One region of the Streptomyces sp. ALB3 genome, then DNA from elsewhere that is predicted to be linked to it. Evidence: riboswitches for the same ligand, from Rfam matches in the RefSeq annotation. Region 1 holds a riboswitch; the other holds the start of a gene.
What was found. A riboswitch is a leader RNA that binds a small molecule or an ion and turns the genes downstream of it on or off. The one in region 1 is predicted to bind S-adenosylmethionine.
Positions count from the first base shown of each region.

Region 1 (7,140 bases):
AGGATGGCGATGTCGCCGAGCATGGCCTTGCGGCGGTCACCGAAGCCCGGAGCCTTGACGGCGACGGACTTGAAGGTGCCACGGATCTTGTTGACGACCAGGGTCGACAGGGCCTCGCCCTCGACGTCCTCCGCGATGATCAGCAGGGGCTTGCCCGACTGCATGACCTTCTCGAGCAGCGGAAGGAGGTCCTTCACGTTGCTGATCTTGGAGTTGACGATCAGGATGTACGGGTCGTCGAACGACGTCTCCATACGCTCCATGTCGGTGGCGAAGTACGCCGAGATGTAGCCCTTGTCGAAGCGCATACCCTCGGTGAGTTCCAGCTCCAGACCGAAGGTCTGGGACTCCTCGACGGTGATGACGCCTTCCTTGCCGACCTTGTCCATCGCCTCGGCGATCTTGGCGCCGATCTCGGTGTCGGCAGCGGAGATGGAGGCCGTCGAAGCGATCTGCTCCTTGGTCTCCACGTCCTTCGCCTGCTCCAGCAGAGCGGCGGAGACGGCCTCGACGGCCTTCTCGATGCCACGCTTCAGAGCCATCGGGTTGGCACCGGCGGCGACGTTGCGCAGGCCCTCGCGGACGAGCGCCTGAGCGAGAACGGTGGCGGTGGTCGTACCGTCGCCGGCGACGTCGTCCGTCTTCTTGGCGACCTCCTTGACCAGCTCCGCACCGATCTTCTCGTACGGGTCCTCGAGCTCGATCTCCTTGGCGATGGAAACACCATCGTTGGTGATCGTGGGCGCGCCCCACTTCTTCTCGAGGACGACGTTACGGCCCTTGGGGCCGAGGGTGACCTTGACGGCGTCGGCGAGCTGGTTCATCCCGCGCTCGAGACCGCGCCGTGCCTCCTCGTCGAACGCGATGATCTTGGCCATGTGAAGTGGTCCTCCCGGACAGGGGTGGATTTCTCCGGACCGAGTGGCGCCCGCGACGGACGGCCAGCGTGCTCAGTGGTTCCTTGCCCCACTGGGCCTGCGGGCCTCACCGGCCCGGTCCAAGTTCTGTCACTCTCACCTGGAGAGTGCTAACGCCAATGATTAGCACTCGACCCCTGAGAGTGCAAGCGCCTCCGGGGAAGGCTCGCCGGGTGCGACGGCCGGGCGACCGGCGGGCGCGGCCCCCACCGCCGGGTCCCGGAAGGCCTTCCGGGCGTCCGGCGCGGGCGGCGACGCACGTGAGGCCCGTACCCCGGCGGGGGTACGGGCCTCACGTGCGTGAGTAGTGTCGTTGGCCGACCGCGCCGAGCTCAGCCGACGGCGAGCTTGACCATGTCCGCCTGCGGCCCCTTCTGGCCCTGCGAGATCTCGAACTCAACTCGCTGACCCTCTTCGAGGGTGCGGTACCCGTCCATCTGGATCGCGCTGTAGTGGACGAAAACATCCGCACCACCGTCGACCGCGATGAAGCCGTACCCCTTCTCCGCGTTGAACCACTTGACGGTGCCCTGAGCCATGCCTAACTCCCCTATTACTGGCCCTTGCACGAGACCGCACTTCGCGGGCCCGGGTCAGAACTCACCCTCCGACAGGAGAGGGTGGCGTGCGCCGGAACGCGTCGACCGCGGCCGAATGTATCTGCCCAACTGCCCTCTGCAACAGGTCAATCGGACGAGAATTCTGGGCACACGTGACCGCACGCATAGGCTGGATTCATAGGATTCCAGGGCAAGTCGGGCCTGACAAAGGCCACTTATGCCTCAAGGAGTTCACGTACTTTGGCTGCTTCTTGTCGCGGCCGGGCGCATTCTCATATGCGGGCGGTGCGGGCAGCTGCGGGGACTTCCCCAACTCTACCGTGCTCAACCATGCAGAATGACCCCCTCCGTTTCTCGCTCGCGGAGGGGGTCATCCTGTGCACGCCCTGGTGGATCGGCGTGCGGCGTCAGCTGCGGTGCGCCGCACGGCGGAGGGACGCCCGCGTACCGGACATCCGGGCGTTCCGACAGCACGGCGAGGTGCCGTGACTGTCGTCGTGCGCCCGCCCGGGATGACGGGACAGTCCTCGCGTCCGGGCAGCCGGCCCGTGTCCGGTCAGCCTCCGGCGACGGCCGGGATGATCGAGACGCCCGCGCCGTCCGGGGTCACCGCGTCCAGACCGCCCTCGAAGCGCACGTCGTCGTCGTTGACGTACACGTTGACGAAGCGGCGCAGCTTGCCCTGGTCGTCCAGGACGCGGGCACCGATGCCCGGGTGGTTCTGCTCCAGAGACGCGATGACCTCGGAGAGGGTCGCACCCTCGGCCGGGACCTCGGCCTGACCGCCCGTGTAGGTGCGGAGGATGGTGGGGATACGGACCTTGACGCTCATGTGGGTGCCTTCCTTCGGTCTCGGGTGGTCAGTTGGCGGCGGCGAGGCCCGCGTCGCGGAACGCGTCCAGGCTGGGCCGGATCGTCGCCGACAGGCCGGTCGTGGGAGCGACCGCGTCGAGCGTCTTGAGCCCGTCGCCGGTGTTCAGGACGACGGTGGTCAGGGTCGGGTCGAGCAGCCCGGCGTCGATCAGCTTCTTCGTCACACCGACCGTCACCCCGCCCGCGGTCTCGGCGAAGATGCCCTCGGTGCGGGCCAGCAGCTTGATCGCGTCGACGACCTGCTCGTCGTTGACGTCCTCCACGGCACCACCGGTGCGGCGGGCGATGTCCAGGACGTACGGGCCGTCGGCCGGGTTGCCGATCGCCAGGGACTTGGCGATGGTGTTCGGCTTCTGCGGACGCACGACGTCGTGACCGGCCTTGAAGGCGGTGGAGACCGGCGAGCACCCCTCGGCCTGGGCGCCGAAGATCTTGTACGGCTTGTCCTCGACGAGCCCGAGCTTGATCAGCTCCTGCAGGCCCTTGTCGATCTTCGTGAGCTGCGATCCGGACGCGATCGGGATGACCAGCTGGTCGGGCAGCCGCCAGCCCAGCTGCTCGCAGATCTCGTAGGCCAGGGTCTTGGAGCCCTCGCCGTAGTACGGCCGCAGGTTGACGTTGACGAAGCCCCAGCCCTCGCCGAGCGGGTCACCGATGAGCTCCGAGCAGAAGCGGTTGACGTCGTCGTAGTTGCCCTCGATGCCGACCAGTTCGCCGCCGTAGACCGCGGCCATGACGACCTTGCCCTGCTCCAGGTCGTGCGGGATGAACACGCAGGAACGGAAGCCGGCGCGGGCCGCGGCGGCGCCCACCGCACCGGCGAGGTTGCCGGTGGAGGAGCAGGAGAGGGTGGTGAACCCGAACGCGCGGGCCGCCTCGACGGCGATGGCGACGACGCGGTCCTTGAAGGAGTGCGTCGGGTTGCCGGAGTCGTCCTTGACGTACAGGCCGCCGGTCACGCCCAGCTCGCGGGCGAGGTTGTCCGCCTTGACCAGCTTCGTGAAACCGGGGTTGATGTTGGGCTTGTCCGCGACATCCGAGGGGACGGGCAGCAGCGGCGCGTATCGCCAGATGTTGTCGGGGCCTTCGGCGATGCGCTTCTTCAGCTCTTCGGGTGAGCCGCTCGGCAGGTCGTAGGCCACTTCGAGCGGCCCGAAACAGGACGCACAGGCGAAAATGGGGCCGAGCTCGAAACGCTCGCCGCATTCGCGGCAGGAAAGCGCCGCGGCGGGACCGAGGTCCACGGCGGAAGAATTGGTGTTCGCTGCAACTGTCTGCACGGCCATGATGGCGGAGGCCCTTTCTCCTCATCTTCCTTGAGACGTATTTCGCCGCAAGACGGAATTGGCACCTTCCCCACCGTGACCTCGCGGTCGGCAGGAGGGTTGCCGGGACTTCAACGGGCCGTTCCCTCAGTCCCTCTGGATGAGCGCTATGGCACCGGACCAGGGATCCGGGCGTTTATCCGCAGGCGGACCCCGAGATGCGAGAGTCGTCCGCGTTGTTCAAGACTGTAACCGAAGCACCTGACGGTCGAGACAGTCGTCCGAACCGCGAGATGGATCACATACAGGGAGTACCGACCGTGCTGGAAGAGGTGGAATGCTGGCTGACCAGGCGTTCCTGGTCAGCTGCCGACCGCTCGCTCGACCGGCTCACGGCCGCTCGGGCCAGGGATCCGCACCGCTCACGCGTGAGCGTCGTCCTGCCCGCGCTGAACGAGGAGGCCACGGTCGGCGCGATCGTCGCGGAGATCCGTCGCGAGCTGATGGAGAAGGTCCCGCTCGTCGACGAGCTGGTGGTGATCGACTCGGGTTCGACCGACGGCACCGCCGGGGAGGCGCGGCGGGCAGGCGCCCGGGTCGTGCACCGGGACGCGATCCTCCCCAGGATCCCCACCGTGCCGGGCAAGGGCGAGGTCCTGTGGCGCTCGCTGCTCGTGACCAGCGGGGACATCGTCTGCTTCGTCGACGCGGACCTCAGGGAGTTCTCGGCGGACTTCGTCTCCGGGATCGTCGGACCGCTGCTGACCGACCCCTCGGTGCAGTTCGTGAAGGCCATGTACGACCGGCCGCTCGGCGAAGCGGCAGGCCAGGGCGGCCGGGTGACCGAGCTGGTGGCGCGCCCGCTGCTCAACCTCCACTGGCCGCTCCTGGCCGGCTTCGTCCAGCCGCTGGGCGGCGAGTACGCGGTCCGGCGCTCCCTGCTGGAGCAGCTCCCCTTCCCCGTCGGTTACGGCGTGGAGCTCGGCCTGCTCGTCGACGCGCTGCACACGGTCGGCCTGGACGCCCTGGCGCAGGTCGACGTGGGCGTACGCAAACACCGCCACCAGGACGGCCAGGCCCTCGGCCGGATGGCGGCCACGATCTACCGCACCGCGCAGCTGAGGCTCTCCCGGGGGCCGCTCGTGAGGCCCGAGATCACCCAGTTCGAGCGGGGTGACGGCGGCTTCGTCCCGCTCACCCACGCGGTGGACACCGACGAGAGGCCGCCGATGCGGGACATCGAGGAGTACGCCTCCCGCAGAGCGGCGTGACGGCTCCTCGTGCGGGGCTCCGGGCGCACCGCACGTTTGCAGGCTCCCCGAACGGGCTAGGTTCGAGTACATGGTCTCCGAGCACGCTGCCCAGGTCCTCGTCGCGTCCAACCGCGGTCCGGTGTCGTACGCACTGCGGGAGGACGGCACGCTCGACTCGAAACGGGGCGGAGGCGGGCTCGTCTCCGGCCTCAGCGCCGTCGACGACAAGCTGTGGGTGTGCGCCGCCCTCAGCGACGGCGACCGCGAGGCGGTCCGGCGCGGGGTGTCCGAGCCCGGCGTCCGGATGCTCGACATCGACGCCGGGGTCCACGCGGACGCGTACAACGGCATCGCGAACTCCGTGCTGTGGTTCGTCCACCACATGATCTACCAGACACCGCTGGAGCCCGTCTTCGACGCGGAGTTCCGCCGGCAGTGGGCCTCCTACGAGACCTACAACCGGGCCTTCGCGGAAGCACTCGCCCAGGAGGCGGCCGAGGGCGCCGCCGTCCTGGTGCAGGACTACCACCTCTCCCTGGTCCCCGGCATACTGCGCGAACTCCGTCCCGACCTGCGGATCGGGCACTTCTCGCACACCCCCTGGGCCCCCGTCGACTACTTCCGCCTCCTGCCCGACGACATCGGCGAGCAGTTGCTCAACGGCATCCTGGGCGCCGACCGCGCCGCGTTCCTGACCCGCCGCTGGGCGGACGCCTTCATCGGCTGCTGCACGGAGATCCTGGGCGGCACCGGCCGCACCCGGATCGGGGTGCACGGGCTGGGCGCCGACGCCGACTTCCTGCGCCGCCGCTCCCGCGAGGCGGACGTCGACGAGCGCATGGAGCTCCTGCGCGAGCAGGTGGGCGCGGACCGGCGCACCATCGTCCGGGTGGACCGCACGGAGCTCTCCAAGAACATCGTCCGCGGGCTGCACGCCTACCGCGCGCTGCTGGAGGAGCGCCCGGAATGGCGCGGGCGCGTGGTGCACATCGCGTTCGCCTACCCCTCGCGACAGGACCTCGCGGTCTACCGCGACTACACGGCGGAGGTCCAGCGGGTCGCCGACGCCGTCAACGCGGAGTACGGCACGGCCGACTGGACGCCGGTCCTGCTCCACGTCGACGACGACTTCGCCCGCTCCCTGGCGGCGTACCGGCTGGCGGACGTGGCCCTGGTCAACCCGATCCGGGACGGCATGAACCTGGTCGCCAAGGAGGTCCCGGTCGTCTCGGACCACGGCTGCGCGCTGGTGCTCTCCCGGGAGGCGGGAGCCTACGAGGAGCTGGGCGAGGACGCGGTCGTGGTCAACCCGTACGACGTCTCGGCCACGGCGACGGCCCTGCACGAGGCGCTCACGATGGACGCCGACGAGCGCGGCGCCCGCACGAAGCGCCTCGCCGCCGCGGCGACCGCCCTGCCGCCGCAGCAGTGGTTCCTCGACCAGCTGGACGCGCTGAAGGAGACGCCTAGCCCCGGCTGAGCCGCCGCGCCAGGGAGTGGAGCAGCTCCGCCACCGCCGCCGGGCCGGGCAGCACCAGGTCGGCCCGTTCCGCGAGTTCGGGGACCGCGGTGCCGCTGCACACCAGCAGGCCGGCGGTGCCGCTCTCGCGGAGCTTCTCCACGGCGGCGTACGCGGCGAGGTCGCCGAGGTCGTCGCCGGCGTACAGCACCGTGTCCGCGCCGGCCTCCTTCACGTACTCCTCCAGGGCCACGCCCTTGTCGACGCCGGGCGGACGCAGTTCCAGGACCATGCGGCCCGGTTCGACGATCAGGCCGTGGCGTGCCGCGAGACCGGCCAGCGGGGTCCGCAGCGCGTCGAAGGCGGCCTGCGGGTCGGCGGCCCTGCGGGTGTGGACGGCGACCGCGCGGCCCTTCTCCTCGATCCAGATGCCGCTGTCCGTACCGGTGCCGACGCCTTTCAGCACGGAGGGAAGCTCCGCCCCGGCGGCTTCCACTCCGGGGTCCGGCGCGGGGGCGTGCACGGTCCCGGTGGCGGCGTCCCAGCGTTCGGCGCCGTAGTGCCCGAGGACGACGAGGTGGCCCAGGCCCGGCGCTCCGGTGAAGCCGCCGTACCGCACGGCGGTCTCGGCGGGACGCCCGGTGATCACGGCGACGGCGGCGATCCGGGGCGCCAGCGCGGAGAGGGCCGGGACGACGGAGGGGTGGGCGCGGGACTGCTCCGGGTCCGGGACGATGTCCGCGAGCGTGCCGTCGAAGTCGAGCGCGACGACGGCGCGGGACGGGCGGGCGAGGAGTGCGGCGAGGCCTTCGC
Region 1 covers NZ_JBISCE010000001.1:151,856-158,995, reverse strand. The annotation lists gene groL (chaperonin GroEL) at 1-878, opposite strand, end outside; gene ACHFIV_RS00850 (cold-shock protein) at 1,250-1,456, opposite strand; gene ACHFIV_RS00845 (hypothetical protein) at 1,808-1,966, shown strand; gene ACHFIV_RS00840 (MoaD/ThiS family protein) at 2,034-2,309, opposite strand; gene thrC (threonine synthase) at 2,338-3,636, opposite strand; SAM riboswitch class I at 3,655-3,782, opposite strand; gene ACHFIV_RS00830 (glucosyl-3-phosphoglycerate synthase) at 3,936-4,886, shown strand; gene ACHFIV_RS00825 (trehalose-6-phosphate synthase) at 4,957-6,348, shown strand; gene otsB (trehalose-phosphatase) at 6,335-7,140, opposite strand, start outside.

Region 2 (7,140 bases), on a different contig from region 1:
AGCCGGAGAACATCAAGGACAAGCGGGAGCGCGAGTGGGCCCACGAGGGAATCGTGGCCTTCTCCAAGATCTGCACCCACGTCGGCTGCCCGATCAGCCTGTACGAGCAGCAGACGCACCACGTGCTCTGCCCGTGCCACCAGTCCACCTTCGACCTCTCCGACGGCGCCCGCGTCATCTTCGGTCCGGCCGGTCACGCCCTTCCGCAGCTGCGGATCGGTGTGAACAGCGAGGGCAACCTCGAGGCGCTCGGTGACTTCGAAGAGCCCGTCGGTCCTGCCTTCTGGGAGCGCGGATGAGTACTGCGACGGAAACACAGCGCAAGGCGCCCGCCGGTGAGCGGGTGGCCGACTGGGCGGACGGCCGGCTGGGCATCTACGGCCTGGCCAAGGCCAACATGCGCAAGATCTTCCCGGACCACTGGTCCTTCATGCTGGGTGAGATCTGCCTCTACAGCTTCATCATCATCATCCTCACGGGTGTGTACCTGACGCTGTTCTTCAACCCGAGCATGAACGAGGTCGTCTACCACGGCTCGTACGAGCCGATGAACGGCATCCGGATGTCCGCGGCCTACGCCTCGACGCTGGACATCAGCTTCGACGTCCGCGGTGGGCTGCTCGTGCGGCAGATCCACCACTGGGCCGCCGTCATCTTCCTCGCCGGCATGTTCGTGCACATGTTCCGGGTGTTCTTCACCGGTGCGTACCGCAAGCCGCGTGAGATCAACTGGCTGTTCGGCTTCCTGCTCTTCGTGCTCGGCATGTTCACCGGGTTCACCGGCTACTCGCTCCCGGACGACCTGCTGTCCGGTACGGGTGTGCGCTTCACGCAGGGCGCGATCCTGTCGATGCCGATCGTGGGCACGTACATCTCGATGTTCCTGTTCGGCGGGGAGTTCCCCGGCACGGACATCATCTCGAGGTTCTACTCGATCCACATCCTGCTGCTGCCGGGCATCATGCTCGGGCTCGTGGTCGCCCACCTCATCCTGGTCTTCTTCCACAAGCACACGCAGTTCGCGGGCCCGGGCAAGACGAACAAGAACGTCGTCGGCATGCCGCTGCTGCCGGTGTACATGGCCAAGGCCGGAGGCTTCTTCTTCCTGGTCTTCGGCTTCATCGCGATCCTCTCCGCGATCGCCACGATCAACCCGATCTGGGCGCTCGGCCCCTACCGTCCCGACCAGGTGTCCACGGGCGCCCAGCCGGACTGGTACATGGGCTTCGCGGAAGGCTTCGTCCGTGTGATGCCGGGCTGGGAGATCAACCTCTGGGGCCACACGCTGGTCCTGGGCGTGCTCATCCCGCTGGTGCTGTTCGGTGTCGTCCTCGCGGCGCTCGCGCTCTACCCGTTCATCGAGTCGTGGATCACCGGCGACAAGCGCGAGCACCACATCCTGGACCGCCCGCGCAACGCTCCGACCCGCACCGCGCTGGGTGTCGCCTGGGTGACGATCTACTTCGTCATGCTGATCGGTGGCGGCAACGACATCTGGGCGACGCACTTCCACATGTCGCTCAACGCGATCAGCTGGTTCGTACGGATCGCCTTCTTCGTCGGCCCGGTCGTCGCGTTCGTCGTCACCCGGCGGATCTGCCTCGGGCTCCAGCGGCGCGACAAGGAGAAGGTGCTGCACGGACGCGAGTCCGGCACCATCAAGCGCCTGCCGCACGGTGAGTTCGTCGAGATCCACGAGCCGCTCGGCCCGGAGCAGCTGCACACGCTCACGGCGCACGAGCAGTACAAGCCGGTCGAGATCGGCCCGACGGTCGACGAGAACGGTGTCGAGCGCAACCCGTCGATGCTCCAGAAGCTGCGGGCCAGGCTCAGCCAGAGCTACTACGGCGAGAACAACCAGATCGCCAAGCCCACCGCCGAGGAGTACAAGGAGATCACCAGCGGCCACGGCCACCACTGATCACCTCAGCTGAACGCCACAGCGGGAGCCCCGTCCATCCGATGGACGGGGCTCTTCGCTGTCCCCTCGGCTGGATAGGGTGGGGGACACCTTTCTATCGGCTGTGGACCCCAGGAGTGGACCATGAACGTTGTGACCCCGGACGGCGGCGACAGCGTGGCGGCCCGCACCTGGCCCGGCGTACTGACCCCTCTGCTGCGCGGTGAGCACCTCGGCGCGGACGACACCGCGTGGGCCATGGACCGCATCATGAGCGGGGAGGCCACGGACGTACAGATCGCCGGCTTCGCGATCGCCCTGCGCGCCAAGGGCGAGACCGTCGACGAGGTCACCGGTCTCGTCCGGGCCATGTACGAACACGCCCACACCATCGAGGTGCCCGGCCGCACGGTCGACATCGTGGGAACCGGTGGCGACATGGCCAAGACTGTCAACATCTCCACCATGTCGGCCATAGTCGTCGCGGGGACGGGCGCGAAGGTCGTCAAGCACGGCAACCGGGCCTCGTCCTCGGCGAGCGGGGCCTCCGACGTGCTGGAGAAGCTCGGAGTCAACCTCGAACTGACCCCGCAGCGCGTCGTCGCCGTGGCCGAGGAGGCGGGCATCACCTTCTGCTTCGCGGTGAAGTTCCACCCCGCCCTGCGGTACGCCGCGAGGGCGCGCAAGGAACTCGGCACCCAGACCACCTTCAACATCCTCGGCCCCCTCACCAACCCGGCCCGGGTGCGCTCCCAGGCCATCGGCGTCGCCGACCCGAAGATGGCGCCGATCGTGGCGGGCGTGCTCGCGGACCGGGGGAACTCCGCACTCGTCTTCCGGGGCGACGACGGCCTCGACGAGCTGACCACCACGGCGACGTCGCGGGTCTGGATCGTGCGTGACGGCACCGTCCGGGAGGAGGCCTTCGATCCGCGCGACGTCGGCCTGGACCTGGTTCCCGTCGAGGCGCTGCGTGGGGCGGACGCCTCGTACAACGCGGATGTGGCCCGTCGTCTGCTGGACGGGGAGACCGGACCCGTGCGCGACGCCGTGCTGCTCAACTCGGCCGCCGCGCTGGTCGCTCTCGAACCGGGCGACGGCACGCTCGGCGAACAGCTGTCGGACGGCATCGCGCGGGCCGCGCAGTCGATCGACTCGGGCGCGGCCAAGCGCGCGCTGGAGCGCTGGGTGGCGGCCAGCAACGCCTGACGGCGTACACGTGTGAGCAGGGGCGCAGTCCGGATCGCGGACTGCGCCCTTGCGCGTCACCGCAGTTGTGGCAAGATGCTGCGCAGGTCATGAGTGACAGCGACTACGGCCCCGGCCCGCTGTCCGGCAACCCTCCGTCCGTGGCGGGGTGCCCCGGGTGAAGACCAGGCCGCAGGCAGCGAGGTCTGTGGCAAGCGCGGGCCCCTCGGCATCGTCTGATGCCACCCCTTGGGGTCCTGGTCCCAGGGAGCCTCTTGTGAGCAAGCGAATGCGATAGGGCTCGACGCCCTCCTCCGCACACCCCTTTTTCTTCTTCTCCGCGCTGCCGCGTACCGCCGGCGCGTTGATCTCGCCTGCCTCTTACGGGAGTTCGCCATGTCTGTCTCCACCGCTGCCGCCGTCCGGTCCATTTGTGCCCCTCTGCCGGTCCTGGGTGCGGATGTCACTGTTCCGCTCGTCACGGGCGGGGACGTCACGTACGCCGCCCTCGACTACGCGGCCAGCGCCCCGGCTCTCCAGCGGGTGTGGGACGACGTGGCTGCCTACGCCCCGTACTACGGCAGTGTCCACCGCGGTGCCGGGTACCTCTCGCAGCTGTCGACCGACCTGTTCGAGAACAGCCGTGTGACCGTCGCGGAGTTCCTCGGCTGCCGCGCGGACGACGAGGTGGTCTTCACCCGCTCGACGACCGACTCCCTCAACCTCCTCGCCGCCGCACTGCCGGCCGACTGCCAGGTGTTCGTGTTCGAGACCGAGCACCACGCCTCGCTGCTGCCCTGGCGTGACGCCCGGGTGACCTACCTCGACGCGCCCCGCACCCCGGCCCAGGCAGTCGCCACGCTGGAGCGGGCCCTGGCCGACCGCGAGCCTTCCCCGGACTCCCGGCCCGGCGCGGGCGCCGGGCCCGCGCTGGTCTGTGTCACCGGCGCGTCCAACGTCACCGGTGAACTGTGGCCGGTGAAGGAGCTGGCCGCCGCCGCCCACGCGCACGGGGCGCGCATCGTGCTCGACGCCGCCCAACTGGCGCCCCACCACCCGGTGGACATCGCCGAGCTGGACGTCGACTGGGTCGCCTTCTCCGGGCACAAGCTGTACGCGCCGTTCGGCTCGGGGGTCCTCGCGGGCCGGGCCGACTGGCTGGCCGAGGCGGAGCCGTACCTCGCCGGCGGCGGCGCCTCCCGCAAGGTCGCCCGGCGCGCCGACGGCGGTGTCGACGTCGAGTGGCACACCACCGCGGCCAGGCACGAGGCGGGATCGCCCAACGTCATCGGCGTCTACTCCATCGCCGCCGCCTGCAAGGCCCTGACCGAGGCCGGGTTCGACCGGCTGGTCGCCCGCGAGCAGCAGCTGGTGACCCGGGTCCGCGAGGGCCTTGCCGAGGTCCCCCGGGTCAAGGTGCTCTCACTCTTCGGTGACGACGCCCCGAGGGTCGGCGTCATCTCCTTCGTGGTCGAGGGGTGGAACAGCTCGCACTTCGCCGCGGCACTCTCCGCCGAGTACGGCATCGGGGTGCGCGACGGCCTGTTCTGCGCCCACCCGCTGGTGCGCACCCTGCTGGGCAGCGAGCCGCAGGACCCGGGCGAGTGCGGCGCGCCGGAGGCCGCGCCCGGGGAGAAGTCGCTCAACGCGATCCGGGTGAGCTTCGGCGCCGGCACGCCGGACGAGCACATCGAGCGGTTCCTGGGCGCCGTCCGGGAGCTGGTGGACGAGGGCGCCCGCTGGACGTACCGCACCGAGGAGGGCCGCTGCGTGCCCGACCGGGGCGCCGCCGCCCAGGTCTGAACGGCCCGCTACGGCTCCGGCCGGGGACGGAAGGCGTGACGCCCCCGTCCCCGGCCGGAGCCGTACGCGCCTCGCGCCGGAAGCGGTCTCAGGCGTCGAGACCGATGGCGAAGGCCGCCTCGAGGTCGTGCTGCGAATACGTACGGAAGGCCACATGGGTGTCGGTGGCCTCGACACCCTGGATCTTGCTGATCCGGCCCGGGATGACGTCGGCCAGATCGTCGTGCCTGGCCACCCGGACCATGGCGATCAGGTCGTACGTACCGGTGACCGAGAAGACCTCGCTGACGCTGTCCAGCGCGGCGATGGCCTCGGCGATCTCGGGAATCCGGTCCACGCTTGTCTTGATGAGCACGATCGCGGTGATCACGGCTGGCTTTCTCCCTCAGTGGCCGTGGCTGGAGACTTCACTGTAGTACCCCGGAACCGCACCCAGGCGTAGAGGAACCCGGCCACGAAGCCGGCCACGTGCGCGAGGTACGCCACGCCCGGGCCGCTGCCCGCTCCCTGGGCCGCCAGCCACTGCAGGACGAACCAGAAGACGAGCACGATCCAGGCAGGGAAGCGCAGCGGCAGGAAGAAGAGGAACGGGAAGAGGCTGGTGACCCGGGCCCGGGGGAAGAGGTAGAGGAAGGCGCCGAGCACCGCGGAGATCGCCCCCGAGGCCCCGACGAGCGTCTGGTCGGAGTCCGCGTACACCACCGCGTAGGCCACCAGGGCGAAGTAGCCGCACGCGACGTAGAAGCAGACGAACCCGGTGCGGCCCATCCGCTCCTCGGCCATCGCGCCGAACACGTACAGGAAGAGCATGTTGCCCAGCAGGTGCAGCCAGCTGCCGTGCACGAAGAGCGCGGTCAGCGGGGTCAGCGCCGCGTGCGCGGAGCCTTCCAGGAGTTCGCTGGGGATCACGCCCCACTTCTCGAAGTACCCGGCCTGGGCGGCCAGGAGGGCGTCGGCGCCGCCGCGGGCAGGGTTGAAGCCGGAGAGGGGGCTGATCAGGAACACCGCGCAGCACAGGGCCATCAGCCCGTACGTGACCGGGGCGCCCCCCGCCGCTGCCGCCGCACCGAGCTCCCTGGCGCGCCGCCGCCAGCCGACTCCCCGCCGATCGATCACGTACAGAGCATGACGCACTAGGCGAGAACGGGACGGACCGCCTCGCCGTGCCGATACGTATGCGCGAGGCCGTAGGGTTACGGCAGGACATCCGCAGTTCGACGGCGCACCGCGAGATCGAAGACCTGGGCACACAGGATCCGACGGACGACGAAAGAGGACGCAACGATGACGACGGTTCCCCAGCCGACGGACGGGACCCGCTGGCGCTGCACGCTCTGCGGCAACCTCACCCGTTTCGACGTGACGCGTTCCTCGAAGGTCGTGGAGTACGTGCATCTCGACCTGGCCGGGGAGTCGAGTGTCGAGGAGCGCGAGGTGGTCAGTGAGACCATCGAGTCGGTGCGCTGCCGTTGGTGCAACGCCGTGGACCAGATCGAGCTGGTCGACAGGCCAGGTGCCGGCTCCTGACGGAGCCGCGCGGACGGACATATTGGGGTGATGGATGGTGGAGCAGCCGACAGGCGGCGCCGAACCGGCCGATGCGGCCGACGGCACCGCGGAGTCGCTCGACCGTCCGCTGCCCGAAGGCGTACGCCGCAAGGTGGTGGCGCTGGTCTCGGACGCGTTCGGCGGCCTGACCGTCGGCGAACTCCCCGCCCAGCTCCGGCAGTACGCCCGCTTCACGCCGACCAGGCGGGCCAAGTTCGCGGGTAACGCGATGGCCGCCGCCCTGGAGAGCGACCCCGTCTTCCGCCGTCGTATCGCCGAACGGATCGGCCAGACGCAGCCGGAGCTGGCCGAGGCGCTCGCGTCAGGCGTGCCGCCGGCCGCCGCCGACCCCGTCGACGTGGCCGCCGCGGCCTATGTGCTGCGCCCTGCCGGCTGGGTCAAGCTGGTGGCCGCGGCGGGCGAGGAGGTCCAGCGGGCGCACGCCGAGCGGGCCGACGAGGAGACCAGGCGCGAGCTGGAACGGCTGCGTGAGGAGCTCGACCGCGCCCGCGGCCAGACCAAAGCCGACACCGAGCGGCTGCGTTCGGAACTGGAGGCCGCCCGCAAGGAGGCCGACTCGCTGAACCGCAAGCTGCGCAGCGCCCTCAGCGAGGTGAAGCGCGGAGAGGCGGCCCTGCGCAGGTCCGGCGCCGAGGCCGACGCCGTACGGGCCGAGGCCGCGGCCCAGGTCTCCGCCGCCG
Region 2 covers NZ_JBISCE010000037.1:324,899-332,038, reverse strand. The annotation lists gene qcrA (cytochrome bc1 complex Rieske iron-sulfur subunit) at 1-299, shown strand, start outside; gene qcrB (cytochrome bc1 complex cytochrome b subunit) at 296-1,921, shown strand; gene trpD (anthranilate phosphoribosyltransferase) at 2,045-3,109, shown strand; SAM riboswitch class IV at 3,195-3,312, shown strand; gene ACHFIV_RS23525 (aminotransferase class V-fold PLP-dependent enzyme) at 3,485-4,891, shown strand; gene ACHFIV_RS23520 (Lrp/AsnC family transcriptional regulator) at 4,980-5,261, opposite strand; gene ACHFIV_RS23515 (rhomboid family intramembrane serine protease) at 5,258-6,007, opposite strand; gene ACHFIV_RS23510 (hypothetical protein) at 6,176-6,418, shown strand; gene ACHFIV_RS23505 (NYN domain-containing protein) at 6,456-7,140, shown strand, end outside.
Region 2: linked by a shared signal. The riboswitch ahead of ACHFIV_RS23525 (aminotransferase class V-fold PLP-dependent enzyme) and the one ahead of thrC (threonine synthase) in region 1 are both predicted to bind S-adenosylmethionine.